DNA from 2 places in the Roseomonas sp. TS2 genome. Region 2 is predicted to be linked to the other one. Evidence: riboswitches for the same ligand, from Rfam matches in the RefSeq annotation. Region 2 holds a riboswitch; the other holds the start of a gene.

Region 1 (9,837 bases), on a different contig from region 2:
GGGAGGTGGCCGACGCCAAGGGCGAGTTCCTGGCGGCGACACGCGTGGCGGCTCTGGCCGAGACCACACTGGCTCGCGAGGCGCGCCTCTGGCGGCAGCGCATCTCCGCCGAGCAGGAGTTCCTCCAGGCCCGCGCCGCGGCCGAGGACGCCCGCATCAAGGTCGACCTCGGGCGTGCCAGGCTCGCCGCCTTCGGTCTGCCGGATGCCGAGGTCGCTGCCCTGGCCCGCCAACCGGCCGCCACCCTGCGGCGCCTGGAACTCCGCGCGCCCATCGCGGGCCGGGTGACGGCGCGCAACGCCGTCCTTGGTGCCGCGGTCGCAGCCGACGCAGAGGTCTTCTCGGTGGCCGACCTGTCCACCCTCTGGGTCGAGCTGACGATCCCGCCGCGGGACGTGCCGATGGCGCGCCAGGGCCAGACCGTCCTCGTCACCGGCGAGGGAGACGCGCGCGCGGAAGGGAAGATCGTCTTCCTCAGCCCGGTCCTGGATCCCGAGACGCGCTCGGCCCGGGCCGTGGCCGAGATCCCCAATGCCGACGGCGCCTGGCGGGCAGGTGGCTTCGTCACGGCGCACCTCTCGACGGCCGAGCAGCCGGTGGACGTGCTCGTCCCCCGGGAGGCGGTGCAGGAGGTCGAAGGCAGAAAGGTCGTCTTCGTGCGGAACGAGGAAGGATTCGAGCTGCGCGAGGTCGAGGTCGGGCGCGAGGACGCGAACGGCTACGAGGTCATCTTCGGGCTGGATCAGGGGACGGAGATCGCGGTGGCCAATGCCTTCTCGCTCCGCGCCGAGCTCAGCAAGTCCGAAGCCGGTCATGCGCACTGAGAAGCACCACCTGACATGATCGGACCCATCCTCGACTTCTCCGTCCGCAACCGCTGGACGGTGGTGCTGCTGGCCGTCATCGCGGCCTGCATCGGCGCGTGGTCGCTGGCGCGCCTGCCCATCGACGCCACGCCGGACATCACCAACAACCAGGCGCAGATCAACACCGTCGCGCCCTCGCTCTCGCCCTACGAGATCGAGAAGCAGGTGACCTTCCCGATCGAGACGGCGCTGGCGGGCATCCCCGGGCTGGAGAGCACGCGCTCCATCTCCCGCAACGGCTTCAGCCAGGTCACGGCGGTGTTCACCGAGGGCACCGACATCTACTTCGCCCGCCAGCAGGTGCTTGAGCGCCTGATCGAGGCAGGCGAGGCCATGCCGGAAGGCGTGGAACCCCGCCTCGGGCCGGTCTCCACCGGCCTCGGCGAGGTCACGATGTGGACGGTGCGCTTCGCCGATCGCACCCCAGGCGACGTCAAGCCGAACGGTACGCCGGGCTGGCAGGCCGACGGCAGCTACCTGACGCCGGAACGCGAGCGCCTAGCCACGGAGGCGGATCGGGCGACCTACCTGCGGACCGTGCAGGACTGGATCATCCGACCGCAGGTCCGCAACGTGCCGGGCATCGCAGGCGTGGACGCCATCGGCGGCTACACCAAGCAGTACGTGGTCCAGCCCGATCCCGGCCGCCTCATCGCCCTGGGCCTGAGCTTCAGCGACCTCGCCTCCGCGATCGAGCGCAACAACGTCTCGACCGGCGCGGGCTATGTAGAGCGCGGCGGCGAAGGGCTGGTGGTCCGCTCGGGCGGTCGAGTCACCACCGTGGCGGAGCTGGAGCAGGTCGTCGTCACCACCCGTGAGGGCACGCCCATCCTCCTCCGCGACGTCGCGCGGGTCAGCATCGGTCAGGCCCCGCGGACGGGCAGCGCCAGCGGCAACGGCCAGGAGATGGTGGTCGGCACCGCCCTGATGCTCATCGGCGAGAACAGCCGGACGGTGGCCGCCGCCGTCCACGCCAAGGTCGATGAGCTCAAGCGGACCCTGCCGGTCGGCATCGAGGCCACAGCCGTGCTGGACCGCGGCATCCTGGTGGACGCCACCATCAAGACGGTCGCCAAGAACCTCGGCGAAGGCGCGCTCCTCGTCGTGGTGATCCTGTTCCTGATGCTGGGGAACATCCGGGCCGCCATTATCACGGCGATGGTCATCCCCGTCACCATGCTGCTGACCTCCTTCGGCATGGTGCGCGGCGGCATCTCGGCCAACCTGATGTCGCTGGGTGCCCTGGACTTCGGTCTGATCGTCGACGGCGCCGTCATCATCACCGAGAACAGCCTGCGCCACCTATCCGAGCGGCAGCACGAGAAGGGGCGCCTGCTCACCCGGAGCGAGCGCCTGCAGACCGTGGCCGACAGCGCCAAGGAGATGATCCGGCCCTCCCTCTACGGCCAGGGCATCATCATTCTCGTCTACGCCCCCCTGCTCACCTTCACGGGTGTCGAGGGCAAGATGTTCATCCCGATGGCGCTGACCGTCATCATCGCCCTGGCCTTCGCCTTCGTCCTGTCCCTGACCCTGGTCCCGGCGCTCATCGCCATCGCCATCACGGGCCGGGTTCAGGAGAAGGACGTCTGGATCGTGCGGGGCCTCAAGCGTGTCTACGCTCCGGCGCTCGGACGCGCGTTGCGGGCACCGCTGCCCGTGATCGCGGTGGGCGCGCTGCTGTTCGTGGGGTCCCTGGGCCTGTTCTCGCGGTTGGGACAGGAATTCATCCCGCAGCTGGACGAGGGCAACCTCGCGATGCAGGCGCTGCGCATCCCGAGCACCTCGCTGCAGCAGTCCCAGGCCATGCAGTCCGTGCTGGAGCGCCGCATCTCGCGCCTGCCCGAGGTGCAGATCATCTACTCCAAGACCGGCACGGCCGAGGTGGCGTCCGACCCGATGCCGCCGAACGCGTCGGACACCTTCATCATCCTCAAGCCTCGCGACCAGTGGCCCGACCCGTCGCTTCCCAAGGCGGAGCTGGTCCGGCGCATCGAGCAGTCGGTCGCGGGCATCCCGGGTAACGCTCTGGAATTCACCCAGCCCATCCAGATGCGCTTCAACGAGTTGCTGGCAGGCGTGCGCGGCGACCTCGCCGTGAAGGTCTTCGGCGACGAGTACGGGCCGATGCTGCAGGTGGCCGGACAGATCTCGCAGATCCTCAACGGCACCGAGGGCGCTGCGGACGTGAAGGTCGAGCAGGCTACCGGCCTGCCCTTCCTGGAGGTCACGGTGAACCGCACGGAGGTGGCCCGCCGGGGTCTGAGCGTCGCCGACGTCCAGGCCGTGCTGGCTGCGGCGGTCGGCGGCCGGGAATCGGGCATGGTCTACGAGGGCGACCGGCGCTTCGCCATCGTCGTCCGCCTGCAGGAAAGCCTGCGCAACAACCTCGAAGCGCTGCGGAACCTGCCGGTGCCGCTGCCCCCAATCGCTGGCAGGCCCGCCACCTCGGTGCCGCTGCAGCAGCTGGCGAGCCTCACCGTGGTGGAGGGGCCGAATCAGATCAGCCGCGAACAGGGGCGGCGACGCGTCGTCATCCAGGCCAATGCCCGCGGACGCGACATCGGCTCCATCGTGGCCGAGGCGCGGGCGAAGGTTGAGGCGCAGGTGCAGCTGCCGCCCGGCTACACCATCACCTGGGGCGGCCAGTTCGAGAACCTGGCCAAGGCCCGGGACCGCCTGACCGTCGTGGTGCCCGCCTGCTTCCTGCTCATCATCGTCCTGCTGTTCGCGGCGCTGGGATCGGTCCGGGACGCCTTGCTGGTCTTCAGTGGGGTGCCTCTGGCCCTGTCCGGCGGCCTCCTCGCGCTCTGGCTGCGGGACATGCCCTTCTCCGTCCCGGCGGCGGTGGGCTTCATCGCGCTCTCCGGCGTGGCCGTGCTGAACGGCCTGGTGATGGCGACCTCCATCAAGGGCCTCATGCAGCAAGGGCACCTGTCCCTGCGGGATGCGGTCTACCAGGGCGCCATGACCCGCCTGCGGCCTGTGGCCATGACGGCGCTGGTGGCGTCGCTGGGCTTCGTCCCCATGGCCCTGGCCACAGGCGCGGGCGCCGAGGTCCAGAAGCCGCTGGCCACCGTGGTCATCGGCGGCCTGATCAGCGCGACCTTGCTCACCCTGCTCGTGCTGCCCGCCCTCTACGTGCGCTTCGGCCGCGTCCAGAAGCCCGTGCCGGAGGACGCCGTCCCTGCAGGGGCGCAGCACGCTGCGGCCGAGTGAACCCGGCGGGAGGGGCACCAGCCCCTCCCGGCGACAACAATCCACCCACCAACGAGGACATAAGACGTGCGGACCATCCTTCTCGCGGCCCTGGCGGCCGCCTCCCTCTCCACCGGCGCGCTGGCGCAGTCCCATGGCCACAGCGACCAAGGCGCCCATGGCGGCCGCATGCAGGACGTCGTCGGCGTGCATGCCGAGTTGCTGGTGTCCGACCGGACCCTGACGGTCCACCTCTACGACGAGGCCGGGAAGCCGGTGCCGTCGGCGGGCTACACGGTGTCCGCGCTCGTCGGCTCCGGCCAGGGGCGCCAGGTCGTGCAGTTGGCGCCGGGCGCTGAGAACACCCTCGCCGGAACGGCTCAGACCGCTCCTGCCCGCGGCGCCTCCGTGACCCTGCAGGTCAAGAACCCCGCCGGGCGCAGCGGCCAAGCGCGCTACTGAGCCTCGCGGGGGCCGCGTCGTCCATTCCGGGCGCCGCGGCCTCCGCGCCGTCGCGAGAAAGTGCCTGGGCGGCTGCTACCGGCCTTCCTTTAGGGCTTGAACCTCCAGTGGCTGGAGGTGCGATCCACCCGCGCAGGTGGACCACATTGGGTCCCTGCTGGAGATCTGGATGGGACAGGGTCATGACCACGGCGTGGGCAACGCCAACTCGGCCGCCTTGGCCAAGGCTTTGGGGCTGACGGCCGCCTTCCTCCTCGCCGAGGTCGCTGGCGCATACATCTTCAACAGCCTGGCCCTGCTGTCCGACGCGGCGCACATGCTGACGGACGCGCTGGCGCTCGCGGTCGCCCTTGTCGCGATCCGGGTCGGCCGCCGACCGGCCGACCGGCGCCGCACCTGGGGCTACCACCGCTTCGAGATCCTCGCGGCCGCCTTCAACGCCTCGCTGCTTTTCCTTGTGGCCCTGTACATCCTCTACGAGGCCTACCAGCGTTTCCGCGAGCCTGCGGAGGTCGGCAGCCTGGGCATGCTCGCGGTCGCGGCCTTCGGGCTGCTGGTGAACTGGATTGCCATGCGCCTCCTGGCCGGGGGCAGCGAGAGCAGCCTCAACGTCAAGGGCGCCTACCTGGAGGTCTGGAGCGACCTGCTCGGATCCGTCGCGGTCATCGTCGGCGCCCTTGTCATCTGGGCCACCGGCTGGACCTGGGTGGACCCGGTGCTCGGCATCGGCATCGCCTTCTGGGTGCTCCCGCGGACCTGGACCCTGCTGTCGGAGGCCATCGACGTCCTGCTGGAGAGCGTGCCGCGCGGCATCGATCTGGATGCCGTCGAGGAGGCCATGAGCGGGACGGCCGGGGTCCGCGGCATCCACGACCTCCATGTCTGGGCGTTGACCAGTGGCAAGGTCGCGCTGTCGGCGCACGTCGTGGTCGACGCCTCGCTCTCCCGGGAGGACAGGCTGGAGGACGTGCTGGGTGCCATGCTCAGGGAGAGGTTCGGCATCACGCACGTGACTGTCCAGGCCGAACTAGCGGACGCGCACGGCGGGGTCACCGAGGACAGATGGGGCGAGCCGGAACAGGGGCATGCCCATGGTTGAGGGGGCGTCCCTCTATTCCGTCATTCATCTGCGAGTTCGACCGGCGGCAGGATGGTGCTCGCTTGCCCAATGCGCGTGCTCAACGATACGCTGCCACGGCACCGGTCTCGCGCGAGCGGGATAAAAGGGAACGCCGTGCGGCTCTCACCAGGCCAAGTCGGCGGCTACCCCCGTAACTGTGGACAGGTCGCCGATGCTTCGTCTGCCCCTGGGCAGGTCACTGGTGCCGCTTGGCACCGGGAAGGCAGGAGTATCGGCAACGACCTGTGAGCCAGGAGACCTGCCGGTGCATGGTCAACCTTCTTGGTCGGCGCGGGGTGCGCCGACGGGGACAATGTCATGCATGCTCAATCCGCCGGTTCGGCAGCGCCATCGGCAACAACGTCCAGCGCAGGTCGCGCCGTCGCCAGCATCGTCGCGCTGGCTTTCGGGGCCTTCCTCGTTTGGGGTGTCGGCTTCGCCCACAACGACCTCCTGCACAACGCGGCACACGACACGCGCCACTCCAACGGCTTTCCTTGTCACTGAGGCGCGAGATGTTCTCCCACATCAGGCAGCTGTTCGCTGTCGCGCTCATCGCGGGCGCCTTGGCCGGGACCGTTGCGACGGTCGGCCATCAGCTGAGGACGGTGCCCGTCATCCTGGCCGCCGAGGCCTACGAGCAGGCGCCGGAATCCAGCTCCATGCCGTCGGAGGAACACTCAGCCTCTGGAAATGGCACGCAGCACCATGAGGCGGAAACCTGGTCGCCAGAGGACGGTGTTGAACGCACCGTCTACACGCTGGCGGCCGATCTGCTGACGAGCATCGGATACGGGCTGATGTTGGTGGCGGTCCTGTCCCTCGTGAAAACCAACATTGACTGGAAGCAGGGGCTGTTCTGGGGCTTGGCGGGCTTCGTCGTCTTCAGCGTGGCGCCGTCCATGGGATTGCCGCCGAAGCTGCCAGGCACGCCGGTCGCCGACCTGACGGACAGGCAGACCTGGTGGTTGGCAACGGCCGCGCTCACCGGCATGGGTCTAGGTCTGATTCGGTACGGGAAGAACCCGGCCCTCGCCGTGCTGGGGGTGTTCAGCCTGATCCTGCCGCACCTCTACGGGGCGCCTGCTGCTCCTGCCGAGATCCCTGCGGTGCCGGAGGAACTGACACGTCAGTTCGTGGCGGCAGCCATGGTGGTGAGCCTGTTGTCCTGGGCCACGCTGGGAGCAGCGGTCGGCTTGCTGCACAGCCGCCTCATCCAGCGGCGGGGATGAAGCCTAAGCTGGCCTGGGTCTGCTCAGGAGCTTGAACTCGCAAGGGCTGGAGCAGACCTGGGCGGTGCTGGAGGGGTACCAAGTAGGGGCTAAGATTTCTCATCGGGAGGCGGGTGCCGAGCACATCGAAGCGAGTGCTGCCGGAACGGCCTCCTACCCCTCCTCCTGGCCATCTCACGACGTTGTATGGAGAGCGAGATGCCCCCTTGAACCTCTAGTGACTGGAGGTTGTATCTAAGGAACCATCAGCAGGAGATCGCTCGATGGACGGCACGCGCGGCGGCAACATCCCGGGACAGCCGGTGACATGGCGGGTTGAGGGCATGGACTGTGCCTCCTGCGTCGCCAAGGTCGAGAAGGCGGTGAGCCGCCTGCCAGGCGTCACCGACATCAAGGTCAACCTGATGGCCGAGCGGCTTGGCGCCACGCTGTCACCCGACGGCGCGACACCGGAGGCCGTTGAGAAGCAGATCGGGGCCCTTGGCTACAAGGCCACCCGCCTCGAGGTCCCGGCTTCGACTCCGGCACCGACAGCTCCGCCACCGATCTCCTGGCGGGTCGAGGGCATGGATTGTGCCTCCTGCGTCGCCAAGGTTGAGAAGGCCGTTGGCCGCCTCCCGGGGGTCTCCGACGTCTCGGTAAACCTGATGGCCGAGCGGCTGACCCTGCGCCTCGCACCGGGAGCGACGGACGCCGCCGCCGTTGAGAAGCAGATCGGCGCACTGGGCTACAAGGCCAAGGCCCTCGCGCCCCAGGATGGTTCTGCCACGCCGTCTATTCCGGCAGACGGTCACGCCCACGGCGATTGCTGCGGCCATGACCACGATCACGGCCACCAGCATGGTCATGACCACGCCGGGCACGCGCACGGGCAAGCCACTGCCGCGGGCGCCCATTCCCACGCCGCCCATGACCATGCCCATGGCGGCGCGTTCGGCCACTCGCATGCCGACCACGAGGATCCCGCCGACGCGACGAAGCCCTGGTACGCGACGGGCAAGGCGCGGCTGGTCTGGCTGCTGGGCGCCCTCGTGCTCGGCGCCTACGCGCTGTCGTTGGTGCTGCCGCGAAACCTGACCTACCCGCTCTTCCTGATCGCGACGCTGGTTGCCCTGGTGCCGTTCGGCCGCCGTGCCTTCAACCTGGCCCGGGCGGGTTCGCCGTTCTCGATCGAGACACTGATGGTGACTGCGGCCGCGGGCGCGGCCGTGATCGGCGCCGCCGAGGAAGCCGCGGTGGTTGTCCTGCTGTTCGCCCTGGGCGAGCTGCTGGAGAACGTGGCGGCCGGGCGCGCCAGGGCGGGCATCAAGGCCCTGGCCAACCTGATGCCCCGCACGGCCCAGCGCCTGCGGGCGGACGGCTCCACCGAGCAGGTGCCGTCCGACCGCCTGTCGGTCGGCGACCTCGTGCTGGTCCGCCCTGGCGACCGCGTGCCCTGCGACGGCACCATCGAAGAGGGGCAGTCTGCCCTGGACGAAAGCCCGGTCACTGGCGAGAGCGTGCCGGTGAACCGTGGACCCGGGGAGGCCGTCGTCGCCGGTTCCATCAACGCGGACGGCGCGCTGCGCGTGCGCGTGACCCGGGCGGCCACGGACAACACCATCGCCCGCATCATCCGCATGGTGGAGGAGGCCACGGCTTCCCGCGCACCCACCCAGCGCTTCATCGAGCGGTTCTCGACCTACTGGACCCCGGGCGCGATGGTGGTCTCCGCCCTGGTCATCCTGGTACCGCCCTTCCTGCTGGGCTGGGACTGGTGGACCAGCATCTACCGTGGCTTGGCGGTGCTGCTCATCGCCTGCCCCTGTGCCCTGGTGATCTCCGTCCCCGCGGCCCTGGCTTCAGGCCTATCAGCGGGCGCCCGCCGTGGGCTGCTGATCAAGGGCGGCGCGGCGCTGGAGGAAATCGGCGCGGCCAAGACGGTCGCCTTCGACAAGACGGGCACGCTGACGGCGGGCCATCCCAAGGTGACCGACGTGCTCCCGGCGGCCGGGACATCGGCCTGGGATCTCCTGGCCTACGCCGCGGCCGTGGAACAGGGATCCTCGCACCCGCTGGCCAAGGCGGTCATGGCCGAAGCCGGAGCGCGGGGCATTGCGACACCCCCTGCCGCGGATCAGGGCGCCGTGCCGGGCAAGGCCGTCACCGCAACGGTAGGCGGCCGGAAGGTCAGCGTGGGCAGCCCGCGCCATGCGGCGGAGGCTGGTGCCCAGGTGGGCACCCTCGCCGAGCAGGTCACCAAGCTGGAGAGCGAGGGCAAGACGGCGGTCGTCGTAGTCGTGGACGGCACGGCGGCAGGTGTCCTGGCGCTTCGTGACGAGCCGCGGGCGGATGCCGCCGCAGGCGTGGCCGCGCTATCGAAGCTGGGCGTCCGTTCGGTAATGCTGACCGGCGACAACGCCCGGACCGGCGCCGCCATCGCCGGTGGCCTGGGGCTGGACGTGAAGGCGGAACTCCTGCCCGAGGACAAGCTACGGGAGATCGGCGCTCTCCGCGCCGCCGGTTCCGTGGTCATGGTGGGGGACGGCATCAACGACGCCCCGGCGCTCGCGGCCGCCTCGGTCGGCGTGGCTATGGGCGGCGGCACCGACGTCGCCCTGGAGACGGCCGATGCGGCCGTGCTCAAGGACCGCGTCTCCGGTGTCGCGGAACTCGTCGGCCTGTCGCGCTCCACCATGAACAACGTGAAGGCGAACGTGGCCATCGCCGTCGGCCTGAAGGCAGTGTTCCTGGTGACGACGCTGATCGGCGTCACCGGTCTCTGGCCCGCGATCATGGCAGACACCGGCGCGACGGTGCTGGTGACCCTCAACGCATTGCGCCTGCTGGCCTGGAAGCCAGCGGCGCGATCTCCATGCACGTGGCCTGAGCGACCTTCCGCCCCGAAAGGCTGCGAAGACCAGCGGACATGAGCTGCAGGGATTGTTGGCGGCGCACTTTATTGTTAACGAAAGTTAAC
Region 2 (9,837 bases):
GCTGTGCCATTCCAGCATGGCGTAGGCTTCCAGCAGGCCACGCTCGCCGGTGCTCCAGGCACCCTTGATGAACTGCACCACGCCGACGCGACGGCCGCGCCCCAGCATCCGCATCGCCAGCCCGAAGGCGGCGGTGGACTTTCCCTTGCCGGCGCCGGTGTGGACCATCAGCAGGCCCTTCTCCACCGTCTTGCCGGCCACCTCGGCATCCTGCACGGCCTTGCGCCTCGCCATCTTCTCGCGGTGGCGGGCGGCGTCCTCGTCTTCGGTCATGGCTCCCCCTTCAGCACCAGCGGCAGGCCGGCGGCGATGAAATGCACCGAGGCGGCGCGCGCCGCCAGATCCTGATTCAGCCGCCCCGCCGCATCGCGGAAGCGGCGGGCCAGCGCGTTCTCCGGCACGATGCCGAGCCCCACCTCATTGGCCACCAGCACGGTGGGCGCGGCGCGGGCCTCCAGCGCAGCGAGCAGCGCCGCCGTGGCGGCGGGGATGTCGTGCTCCCCCAGCATCAGGTTGGTCAGCCACAGCGTCAGGCAATCGACCAGCGCCGGGCGGGGGCCGGCCTCCGCCAGTGCGGCGGGCAGGTCGAGCGGCGCATCCAGCATCTCCCAGCGCGCATCGCGCCGCGCCCGGTGCTCGGCAATGCGGGCGCGCATCTCGTTATCCCACGCCTCGGCCGTGGCGAGATAGGCCCAGGGGGCGGGGTGGCGGGCGGTCAGCGCCTCCGCGTGGCGGGACTTGCCGGAGCGGGCACCGCCCAGGACGAGGATAAAACTCATGCGGCGGAAACTGGGCCAATCCGGCGCGCCGCACCAGCGGGGAAGCGCGCCCCCTCAGCCGAAGGCGCGGCGCGCCAGGATGCACAGCAGCTGCCAGGGGCTGAGCCGCGTGACGGAGCGGACATAGACGCCCGAGAAGATCTTGCGCACCAGCGCCGCCTGGGTGGCGGGCGAGAGGACGAAGGCGACATGGCCATGCCCCTGGCTGACGCGCCGCACCTCCCCCTCCACAGGGCCGGCCCCGGCCAGCTCCACCACCACCTGCGCGCCGCGCGAGAGGCCGCAGCCCGGCGGCAGGGCCAGGCGGCAGCCGATGGCCGAGATGTCCGTCACCCGCACGGGCCAGCGCGCGCCCTCCACCACCAGGGTGGCGGCCTCGTCGGCGCCGAAGCGCTCCTCCCGCCGGAAGCGCGGGCGTTCGACGCACATCAGCGCCGCCACGAGCAGGGTGGCAATGTTGTAGAGGCTCCAGAACAGGTTCATCGCCTCCACCTGCGGCGGCGTGCCGCTGATGGGGCCGGCCAGCACGCGCATCAGGATGCCGCCCAGGGTCAGCCCCGCCGGCACCAGGAACCAGGCCATCAGCGACCACTGCACCACCACCCGGTCGCGCATCGCGCCCTTGGCGGTCACCTTGAACTTCTGGTCGCGGGAGCCGAACAGCCCCACCGCGCTGGCGCGCAGCGATTCGCGCGCCACCAGCAGCGCCATCGCCTCCGCCATCAGCGGCACGTTGGTGCCGCGGCTGACCCAGCCCAGGAACAGCACGCAGCACACCCAGTAGGGGCCGAGATGCTCCAGGATGGAGGGCAGATCCGTCTCCATCACCACCAGCCCCACCCACCAGTAGAGGATGGGCACCAGCAGGCTGAGCACGCGGATCAGCGCGCCGACGGTCCAGAACAGCACGGTGTCGAGCGTGTGCAACCGCATCAGCCAGGGCACCGGCCCGCGCGAGAGCGGCCCCCAGGGCGTGCGGACGATCTGCATGGTGCCGAGGCACCAGCGGCCGCGCTGCGTCAGGTATTCCTGCAGCCCCTCCGGCGCCAGCCCCGCCGTCAGCGGCTCGTTCAGGTAGGCGGTGCGCAGGCCGAGGCCGGTCATCTTGAGGGAGAGCAGCAGGTCCTCCGTCACGCTCTCGGTCGGGAAGCCGCCGATGGCGCGCAGCGCGGAGGCGCGCACCAGCGCCGAGGTGCCGCAGGAGAAGGCGGTGCCGTGCGCGTCCTTCGAGGCCAGGATGACGTCGAAGAAGAAGCGCTGCTCGTCGGGGATGAGGCTGGCGGCGCCGAGGTTGAGCTGCACCGGGTCGGGGTTGAAGAAATACTGCGGCGTCTGCACCACCGCCACCTTCGGGTCGTGCAGCAGGGCGGCGGCGCGGCGCAGGAAGACGGGCGTCGCCACGAAATCGGCGTCCAGCACGGCCACGGCGTCGGGCGGCTCCGGCAGGGCCAGCAGGTGCTCCAGCGCGGCGTTCATGTTGCCGGCCTTGCCGTGGCTGTTGTCGCCGCGCGTGCGGTAGTGGGCGCCGAGGCCCTCGGCCATCTCGGCCAGCCAGGGGCGCCGGCCATCGTCCAGCACCCAGACGCGGAAGCGCGGATAGTCCTGCGCCATGGCGCCGATGATGGTGCGGTAGAGGATCTCGCGCTGCTCGTTGTAGGTCGGGATCAGCACGTCGATCAGCGGCGGGCCGCCGGGAAAGCCCTCCACCGGGTGGGCGCTCGCCTCTGCGCTGCGGTCGCGCGTGCGGGAGAGGACGTGCAGCAGCAGCAGCCCGGCCAGCGAGCTGAGCGCCTCCACCGTGAAGAAGCCCCAGGCGGCCAGGCTCTGCCACTCCGGCGCCAGGGGCGGCAGCGTGCCGGTCAGGCGCCAGTGCAGGTAGCGGAGCAGCAGCGCGGCGGTCAGCCCCGCACCCACCATCCGCGCCACCTTGTTGTCGGGCCGCAGGCCGGGCAGCACCAGGATGCCGAGGCCCAGCACCAGCAGCAGCGGCACGAAGGATTGCGCGAGGTCCGGGCCCATGGCGGCGCCCTCAGCCGAAGCGCACGCTGCCGATCCGGCCCACCTCGCAACCCCGGCTCAACCGGTCGGACGCGACCTGAACCACGGCGAGGAAGGTTTCGCGCCCCTCGGGGCCGGCCAGCATGGGCGGCAGCAGCTGCACCACCCGCCCCTCATGCTCCTCGCGCTCACCGGCCATCATGAAGCGGGCGCGCATGCCGAGGCGCAGGGCGCGGAAGCCGCGCTCATCCATCTCCGCCCGCACCAGGGGGCGGGTGCAATCGACGAAGCCGGCGATCTCCTGTCCCTGCCGGACATACTCGCCGGGCTGCGCCGCGAGGCTGACCAGCCGCGCCTCGGCGGGCACCATCAGCGTGGCCTCGCGCAGCCGGGCGATGCGCGCCGCCTCGTGCTCCAGCCGCCCGCGCATCGCGGCGAGGCGGGCATGGCGCTCGGCCAGGCTGGCCTCCAGCTCCAGCTCCGCCAGCTGCAGCCGGTCCTGGCTCTGCTGGGAGGCGGAGCGGTCGGTCCCGGCCTCGGCCGCGAAGACGCCGCCCTCGGCCCCCGCCTGCTCCGCCAGCACAGCGGCGCGGCGCTGGGCGGCGGCACGGTGCTCGCCGCTCGCCACATCCCGCTCGCGCCGCAGGGCGTCCAGCGCGGCGGCGGCGATGTAGCCGCCCCGGCGCAGCGCCTCGCCGCGGGCCAGCCCCGCCTCGGCCGCGCGCAGCCGCGCCGCAGCGGCGGAAAGCTGCGCCTCGGCCTCTGCCCGGCGCGCCGCGATCTGCTCCAGCCGGGTCTGACGGAAGGCGCCGGCCGCCTCGCCCGCCGCGCCGGCCCGCGCCGCGGTGCCACGCAGGCGGCGCTCGATGGCGGTGATCTCCGCCTCCAGCACCCGCACCCCCGCCCCGAGCTCCGTCAGCCGGCCATCGTCGATCCGCTCGTTCTGGATCTGGCCGAAGCGCGCCCCCCGCTCCAGCAGGCTGCCCGGCAGCCGCGGCTCGGCCTGCAGGATACCCTCGACGGGCGCGCGCAGGGCGAAGGGCGCGGCGCTGAGCACGGCCCGGGTGCTGGAGAAGGTGAAGAAGCGGTCCCACAGGAAGAGCAGGGCAGTGCCCAGGATCAGCGCGCCGAGGCCTATCCGCAGAAGGCGCCCGACATTCCAGGAGGTGGCCGCGCGCGATCCGCTCTGGGCCGGAGCGGCCCCGGAACCCGTGAAGGCCGCGCCCTGCGCCTCACCCTCCTGGAAGCTGACACTGTGAGACATAGCAGATCACTTCGTTGTGACCACCGCTTTGTCTCACGGGTACGTGATGGAGTAAAGAAATACTGAATAAACACAGGCTTGGCGTTTTCCCGGCATTTCTGGCGCCGGGAGCAGGCCGGCCGGGCGATACCCCGGCCGGCCTTGCCGTCAGGCTGCCTCCAGCCAGTCGTCCACGCGCTCGGCATTGGTCTCGATGTAGGAGGCCACCGCCTGGTCGTAGGACTTCTCCTGCGCCACCAGCATGGCGCTCTCCAGCTCGTCGAGCGGCATGTTGAGGCGGGAGAGGAAGCCGGCCACCTTCGGGTTGGCCTCGCGCAGGCCCTGGCGGCCCAGCGCCAGCACCTCCTCGGCGGCGCCCAGCGCGCCCTTCGGGTCGGCCAGGTAGCGCAGGTCGTACTTGCCGAACATCCAGTGCGGGCTCCAGGCGGTGGCCACCACCCAGCGCTCGCTGCGCATGGCGCGGTCCACGACGCTGAGCATGGCCGCCTCGCTGGCCTCCTGCAGGGTGTAGTCCTTCAGCCCATAGGTGCCGACGGCCTCCTTGGAGAGGCGGGTCAGGCCGGCGCCGGGCTCGATGCCCTGGATGCGGCCGCGGAATTTCTCCTGCACCCCCGGCTTGGCCAGGTCGGCGATCGAGGCGACCTCCGCCTCCGGCACGTAGGACGGCACCACCCAGCCCAGCTTGGCGCCGCTGTAGAGCGTGCCGAGGCGCTCGACCTTGCCTTCCACGCGCTTCCAGTAGTCGGCATGGGTCTGCGGCAGCCAGCACATCAGCATGGCGTCCACGTCGCCGCGGGTCAGGCCCTGGTAGAGCGGCGCCACGTCAGTCTGGATCAGCTCGACCTTGGTCTCCAGCCGGTCCTCGATCAGCTTGGCGGCGAGGCGGGTGATGAACTCGGCATCGGCCCAGGGGGCGAAGCCGAGCTTGATGCTGCCGGCCGGCTGCGCCCGCAGCAGGCCCGGAGACGCCAGGGGAGCGGCGAGGAGGCCGGCGGAGAGGCCGAGGAAGGTGCGCTTGTTGAGAAGCATGCGTGTCTCCTGTTGTTGGGGCGTGGCCGCAGGCCCGCCCGGGAACTTGCAGAAGGAAAAGAAGGGGGCCCGGGGGAATTCCTTCCCCCGGCTACGGCTTGTCACCCGCGCCCCGCGAAAAGCTGGCGGAACCGGAAGCCGTGCCCGGCCTGCCCGAAGCTCTGCGTGATCCGGTCGAGCAGCACGGCCAGCACCACGACGGCGAGCCCGCCCTCGAAGCCGGTGCCGACATCGAGCCGCTGGATGCCGGTGAGCACGGTGTTGCCGAGCCCCCCCGCGCCGATCATCGAGGCGATGACCACCATGGAGAGGGAGAGCATGATGGTCTGGTTGATGCCGGCCATGATCGAGGGCAGGGCGTTCGGGATCTGCACCTTCAGCAGCAGCTGCGTGGGCGTGCAGCCGAAGGCGAGCCCGGCCTCGATGAACTCGGCATGCACCTGGCGGATGCCGAGGTTGGTCAGCCGCACCACCGGCGGCATGGCGAAGATGACGGTGGCGATGGTGCCCGGCACGGCGCCGAGGCCGAAGAACATGGCGGCCGGGATCAGGTAGACGAAGGCCGGCATGGTCTGCATCAGGTCGAGCGCCGGGCGCGCCACCATCTGCACCGCATTGCTGCGCGCCATGGCGATGCCGAGCGGCACGCCGAGCGCGATGGCGATGAGCGTGGCGGCGAGGACGAGGGAGAGCGTCTCCATCATCCGCTCCCACAGCCCCATGCCGCCGATCAGCAGCAGGGCCGCGATGGCGAAGAGGGCGAACTTCCAGCCCACCCGCCACAGCGCCAGCAGCGCGATGGCGATGACGGCCACCGGCAGCGGCAGGCCGGTCAGCCCGTCGCGGATGCCGTCGGTGACGAAGCCGATGCCGGCGGCGATGCCGTCCAGCGCCGGCGTGAAATGGTCGAGCACGTAGTTGACGACGGCATCGGCGCCGTCACCGATGCCAAGGTCGAGATCCTGCATGGGGTGCGGTCCTCAGTTGCCGGAGCGGTCGAGCGACATCAGCAGGGCGGACTTGCTGATCGAGCCGACATAGCGGCGCTCGGCATCCACCACCGGCACGGGGTGCGGGCTCTGCGCCACGCGGCCCATCACGTCGGACAGGGTGTCGGCGGCGTCGATCGGCTGCACATCGGCCAGGAAGGCGCGGTGGTAGGGGTCCGCCTCGCCGCTGCGCGCGGCGCGGGAGAGCGATTCGGCGCTGACCATGCCGTGGTACTTCTTGTCCCGCCCGACGACGATGGCGAAGTCCCGGTCGTGCCGGCGCATCCGCTCCAGCGCGGCGGGGATGGCCATGCCGCGGCGCTCGATCAGCGTCACCTGCGTCTCGCGCGCGATGTCGCCGGCGCGGAACACCTGGCTGACATCGACGTTGCGGAAGAAGGAGCGGACATAGTCGTTGGCCGGCTTCGTCACGATCTCGTCCGGCGTGCCCACCTGCACCACCACGCCGTGCTGCATGATGGCGATGCGGTCGCCAATGCGCATGGCCTCGTCGAGGTCGTGGCTGACGAAGATGATGGTGCGGCTCTGCTCGGATTGCAGGCGCAGCAGTTCGTCCTGCATCTCGGTGCGGATCAGCGGGTCGAGGGCGGAGAAGGCCTCGTCCATCAGCAGCACGGTGGGCTCGCTCGCCAGGGCGCGGGCGAGGCCGACGCGCTGCTTCATGCCGCCAGAGAGCTGGTCCGGCCGGCTCTGCGCATAGGCGTCGAGGCCCACGCCCTTTAGCGCGGCCATCGCCTTGGCATGGCGCTCGGCCTCGGCCACGCCGGCCACTTCCAGGCCGAAGGCGGCGTTGTCCAGCACGGTGCGGTTGGGCAGCAGGGCGAAGGACTGGAACACCATGCTCATGTCGCGCCGGCGCAGCTCGATCAGCTCGCGCTTCGACATGCGGGTGATGTCCTGGCCCTCGACCAGGATCGCGCCGGCGGAGGGCTCGATCAGCCGGTTGATCAGCCGCAGCAGGGTGGACTTGCCGGAGCCCGAGAGGCCCATGATGACGAAGATCTCGCCGGCATGGATGTCGAAGCTGGCATCGTTGACGCCGACCGTGCAGCCGGTCTCGGCGTGGATCTCATCCTTCGTGCGGCCCTCGCGGACCATCCGGATGGCGTCGTCCGGCTGGTCGCCGAACACCTTGAAGACGTTGCGAAGCGCGATCTTCACCGGCGGCGGGGCGTCGTCGCCCGGCCGGGTGGGGGTTTCTGGTTCCATGCGTCCTCGTGGTCTGCCGTCCGCCGGGCGGTCGGCATCACCTCCATGGGGTGGGTCGGAAGGCGGGGCCTGAACGGACCGGCAGCCCGAACAGGCCGAAAGGGGTCCAAGGCCATCCGGCCCGCCCCAAAAAAGACACATTGCTGTGTCGCCGCCTCATAGGTTGCAGAGGCTTTAGACGAGCCGGCTGAAATTGTCCAGCCCAAAGGCAAAATCATCCTGCCCGCGATCTTCTCCTGGAACAATCAAGAGACCGGGAGCCACGAGAATATGCCGGCAGGAGGCACGGATATTTCATGAGAAAATAAAACAACGCGCTTTCTATTGCTCCCTTCGATGCGAGCCCGGACTCATATTGTATTCACCATGCCCATCCGTATGGTTCAAAGAACCGAAAACATCCCGGCAAGTAGCCTGCAAGCTGCGGCGGGAGCGAGAGAGGGTTTGACTCCCGGCCCCGCCGCCGCCTACCAACCCGGCGATGGTCCTTCCGTCCGCGGAAGGTGAAAAGGGAATGCGGTGACGGGCGGCAACGCCCCAGGCCGCGGCTGCCCCCGCAACTGTAGGCGGAGAGCGGATCGCCACCATGCCACTGGCGCCACGCGGCGCCGGGAAGGCCGGCGCTCCGTGCCTGATCCGCGAGCCAGGAGACCTGCCATCGCCATCGGATCGTGCCACCGGGCGGGGTGCCCCGGCGGGCGGCGATGTGCTCGGGCATCCACCCCCGGGCGCCTCGACCCGGCGCCGGAGACGGCACGGGCGGTCGGCACCTCATGCGCGCCAGGCACCTTCGGGTGCCCCCTGTTCAGGGCTGAGGTCACGGATGCCGGATACCCCCCTTCCCGCCAAGCCGGTGCTGCTGGTCTGCACCACCTGCCGCGCCGGGCGCACGCTGGAAGAAGGCGAGACGCCCCCCGGCCGCCACCTGCTCGCGGCGCTGGAACAGGCGCTGGCCGCCCACCCGGCGCCGCCGGTGGAACTGCGCCCCGTCACCTGCCTCTCCGTCTGCCAGCAGGGCTGCGCCGCCGCGATGACGCAGCCGGGCAAGTGGAGCTACCTGCTCGGCCGCCTCTCCCCCGCCCTGGCCGAAGACCTGCTGGCCTATGGCGAGACCTATGCGGCGCACGCCACCGGCGCCGTGCTGCCCTCCCGCCGCCCGGATTCGCTGCGCAGCGTGGTGCTGGGCCGCCTCCCCTCGCTGACCGAGACCCCGAAGGAGAACGCCGCATGAGCGCGCTGGAAAAAGTGCCCGCCACCATCGTCACCGGCTTCCTCGGCGCGGGAAAGACCACGCTGCTGCGCCACCTGATGCAGCACGCCGATGGGCGCCGCATCGCCATCATCGTCAACGAGTTCGGCAGCCTCGGCGTCGATGGCGAGACGCTGAAGGATTGCGGCATCCCCGGCTGCGAGGCGGAGAACATCGTCGAGCTCGCCAATGGCTGCCTCTGCTGCACCGTGGCGGACGATTTCATCCCCACCATCGAGGCGCTGCTCGGCCGCGCCAACCCGCCCGAGCACATCCTGATCGAGACCTCCGGCCTCGCCTTGCCCAAGCCGCTGATCAAGGCGTTCAACTGGCCTGCCATCCGCTCCCGCGTCACGGTCGATGGCGTGGTGACGGTGGTGGACGGCCCCGCCGCCGCCGAGGGCCGCTTCGCCGACGACCCGGAGGCCGTCGCCGCCCAACGCGCCGCCGACCCCTCGCTCGACCACGACAACCCGCTCGCGGAAGTGTTCGAGGACCAGCTCGCTAGCGCCGACATCGTCGTGCTCAACAAGGCCGACCTGCTGGACGAGGCGGCGCTGGCGAAGCTGCGCGCCGAGATCGCGCCGCACCTGCCGCGCGCGGTGAAGATGGTGCCCGCCCGCGAGGGCGCGCTCCCGCCCGATATCCTGCTCGGCCTCAAAGCCGCCGCCGAGGACGACCTCGCCGCCCGCCCCTCGCACCACGACGCGGAGGATGGCGCGCATGAGCACGACGATTTCGAGAGTTTTGTTCTTGTCCTGCCGGAATACGACTCGGCCGACGAACTTCTGCACCGCCTTCCAGAGATCGCCGCGCGGCACGACATCCTGCGCATCAAGGGCTTCGTGCGGCTGAAGGGCAAGCCGATGCGCCTCGCCGTGCAGGGCGTCGGCCGCCGCTTCCGCCAGCATTTCGACCGGCCCTGGAAGAATGACCGCGACGGGCACCTCGTCATCATCGGGCAGGCAGGGATGGATCAGGAGGCCATCGCCAAGGCCATCCTGAAGTAAGAATCTTCTTTTTCTGAAGAAAAAGAAGCAAAAAGACTTTTCGAGTTTGGCGCGCCGCCAACTGACAAAAGTTTTTTGGTTCTTTTTTCCAAAAAAAAACGGAACTGATGCACCTCCTGGTCCGCGAGACACGCAGCCTGGACGAGACGGAGCAGGCCGAGGATCTCGGCCACGCCCCGGCCGATCTCGTGCTGCTCTCCTTCAGCGACAGCGACCTCGGCGCCGCCGCCATGGGCTGGTCGCTGCTGGCGGAGCCGCGGCCCACGCTGCGGCTGGCCAATCTCGGGCG

Evidence for each region. Region 2 has a riboswitch for cobalamin ahead of ACZJYS_RS14460 (DUF1636 family protein). Riboswitches for the same ligand answer to the same signal wherever they lie in the genome.
Region 1: it holds a riboswitch for cobalamin, as region 2 does, so the genes downstream of both, ACZJYS_RS00960 (CbtB domain-containing protein) here and ACZJYS_RS14460 (DUF1636 family protein) in region 2, are expected to answer to the same signal.

What each region holds. Positions count from the first base shown of each region.
Region 1 is NZ_JCACVY010000002.1:76,578-86,414, reverse strand. Features, by position in the region: gene ACZJYS_RS00980 (efflux RND transporter periplasmic adaptor subunit) at 1-824, shown strand, start outside; gene ACZJYS_RS00975 (efflux RND transporter permease subunit) at 840-4,085, shown strand; gene ACZJYS_RS00970 (hypothetical protein) at 4,152-4,526, shown strand; gene ACZJYS_RS00965 (cation diffusion facilitator family transporter) at 4,720-5,625, shown strand; cobalamin riboswitch at 5,711-5,927, shown strand; gene ACZJYS_RS00960 (CbtB domain-containing protein) at 5,965-6,153, shown strand; gene ACZJYS_RS00955 (CbtA family protein) at 6,162-6,878, shown strand; gene ACZJYS_RS00950 (heavy metal translocating P-type ATPase) at 7,142-9,790, shown strand.
Region 2 is NZ_JCACVY010000088.1:1,365-11,201, reverse strand. Features, by position in the region: gene cobO (cob(I)yrinic acid a,c-diamide adenosyltransferase) at 1-273, opposite strand, end outside; gene cobU (bifunctional adenosylcobinamide kinase/adenosylcobinamide-phosphate guanylyltransferase) at 270-779, opposite strand; gene ACZJYS_RS14485 (glycosyltransferase) at 834-2,798, opposite strand; gene ACZJYS_RS14480 (HlyD family secretion protein) at 2,809-4,041, opposite strand; gene ACZJYS_RS14475 (glycine betaine ABC transporter substrate-binding protein) at 4,189-5,070, opposite strand; gene ACZJYS_RS14470 (ABC transporter permease) at 5,172-6,038, opposite strand; gene proV (glycine betaine/L-proline ABC transporter ATP-binding protein ProV) at 6,051-7,289, opposite strand; cobalamin riboswitch at 7,755-7,963, shown strand; gene ACZJYS_RS14460 (DUF1636 family protein) at 8,113-8,520, shown strand; gene cobW (cobalamin biosynthesis protein CobW) at 8,517-9,548, shown strand; partial or broken gene ACZJYS_RS14450 (cobaltochelatase subunit CobN) at 9,656-9,837, shown strand, end outside.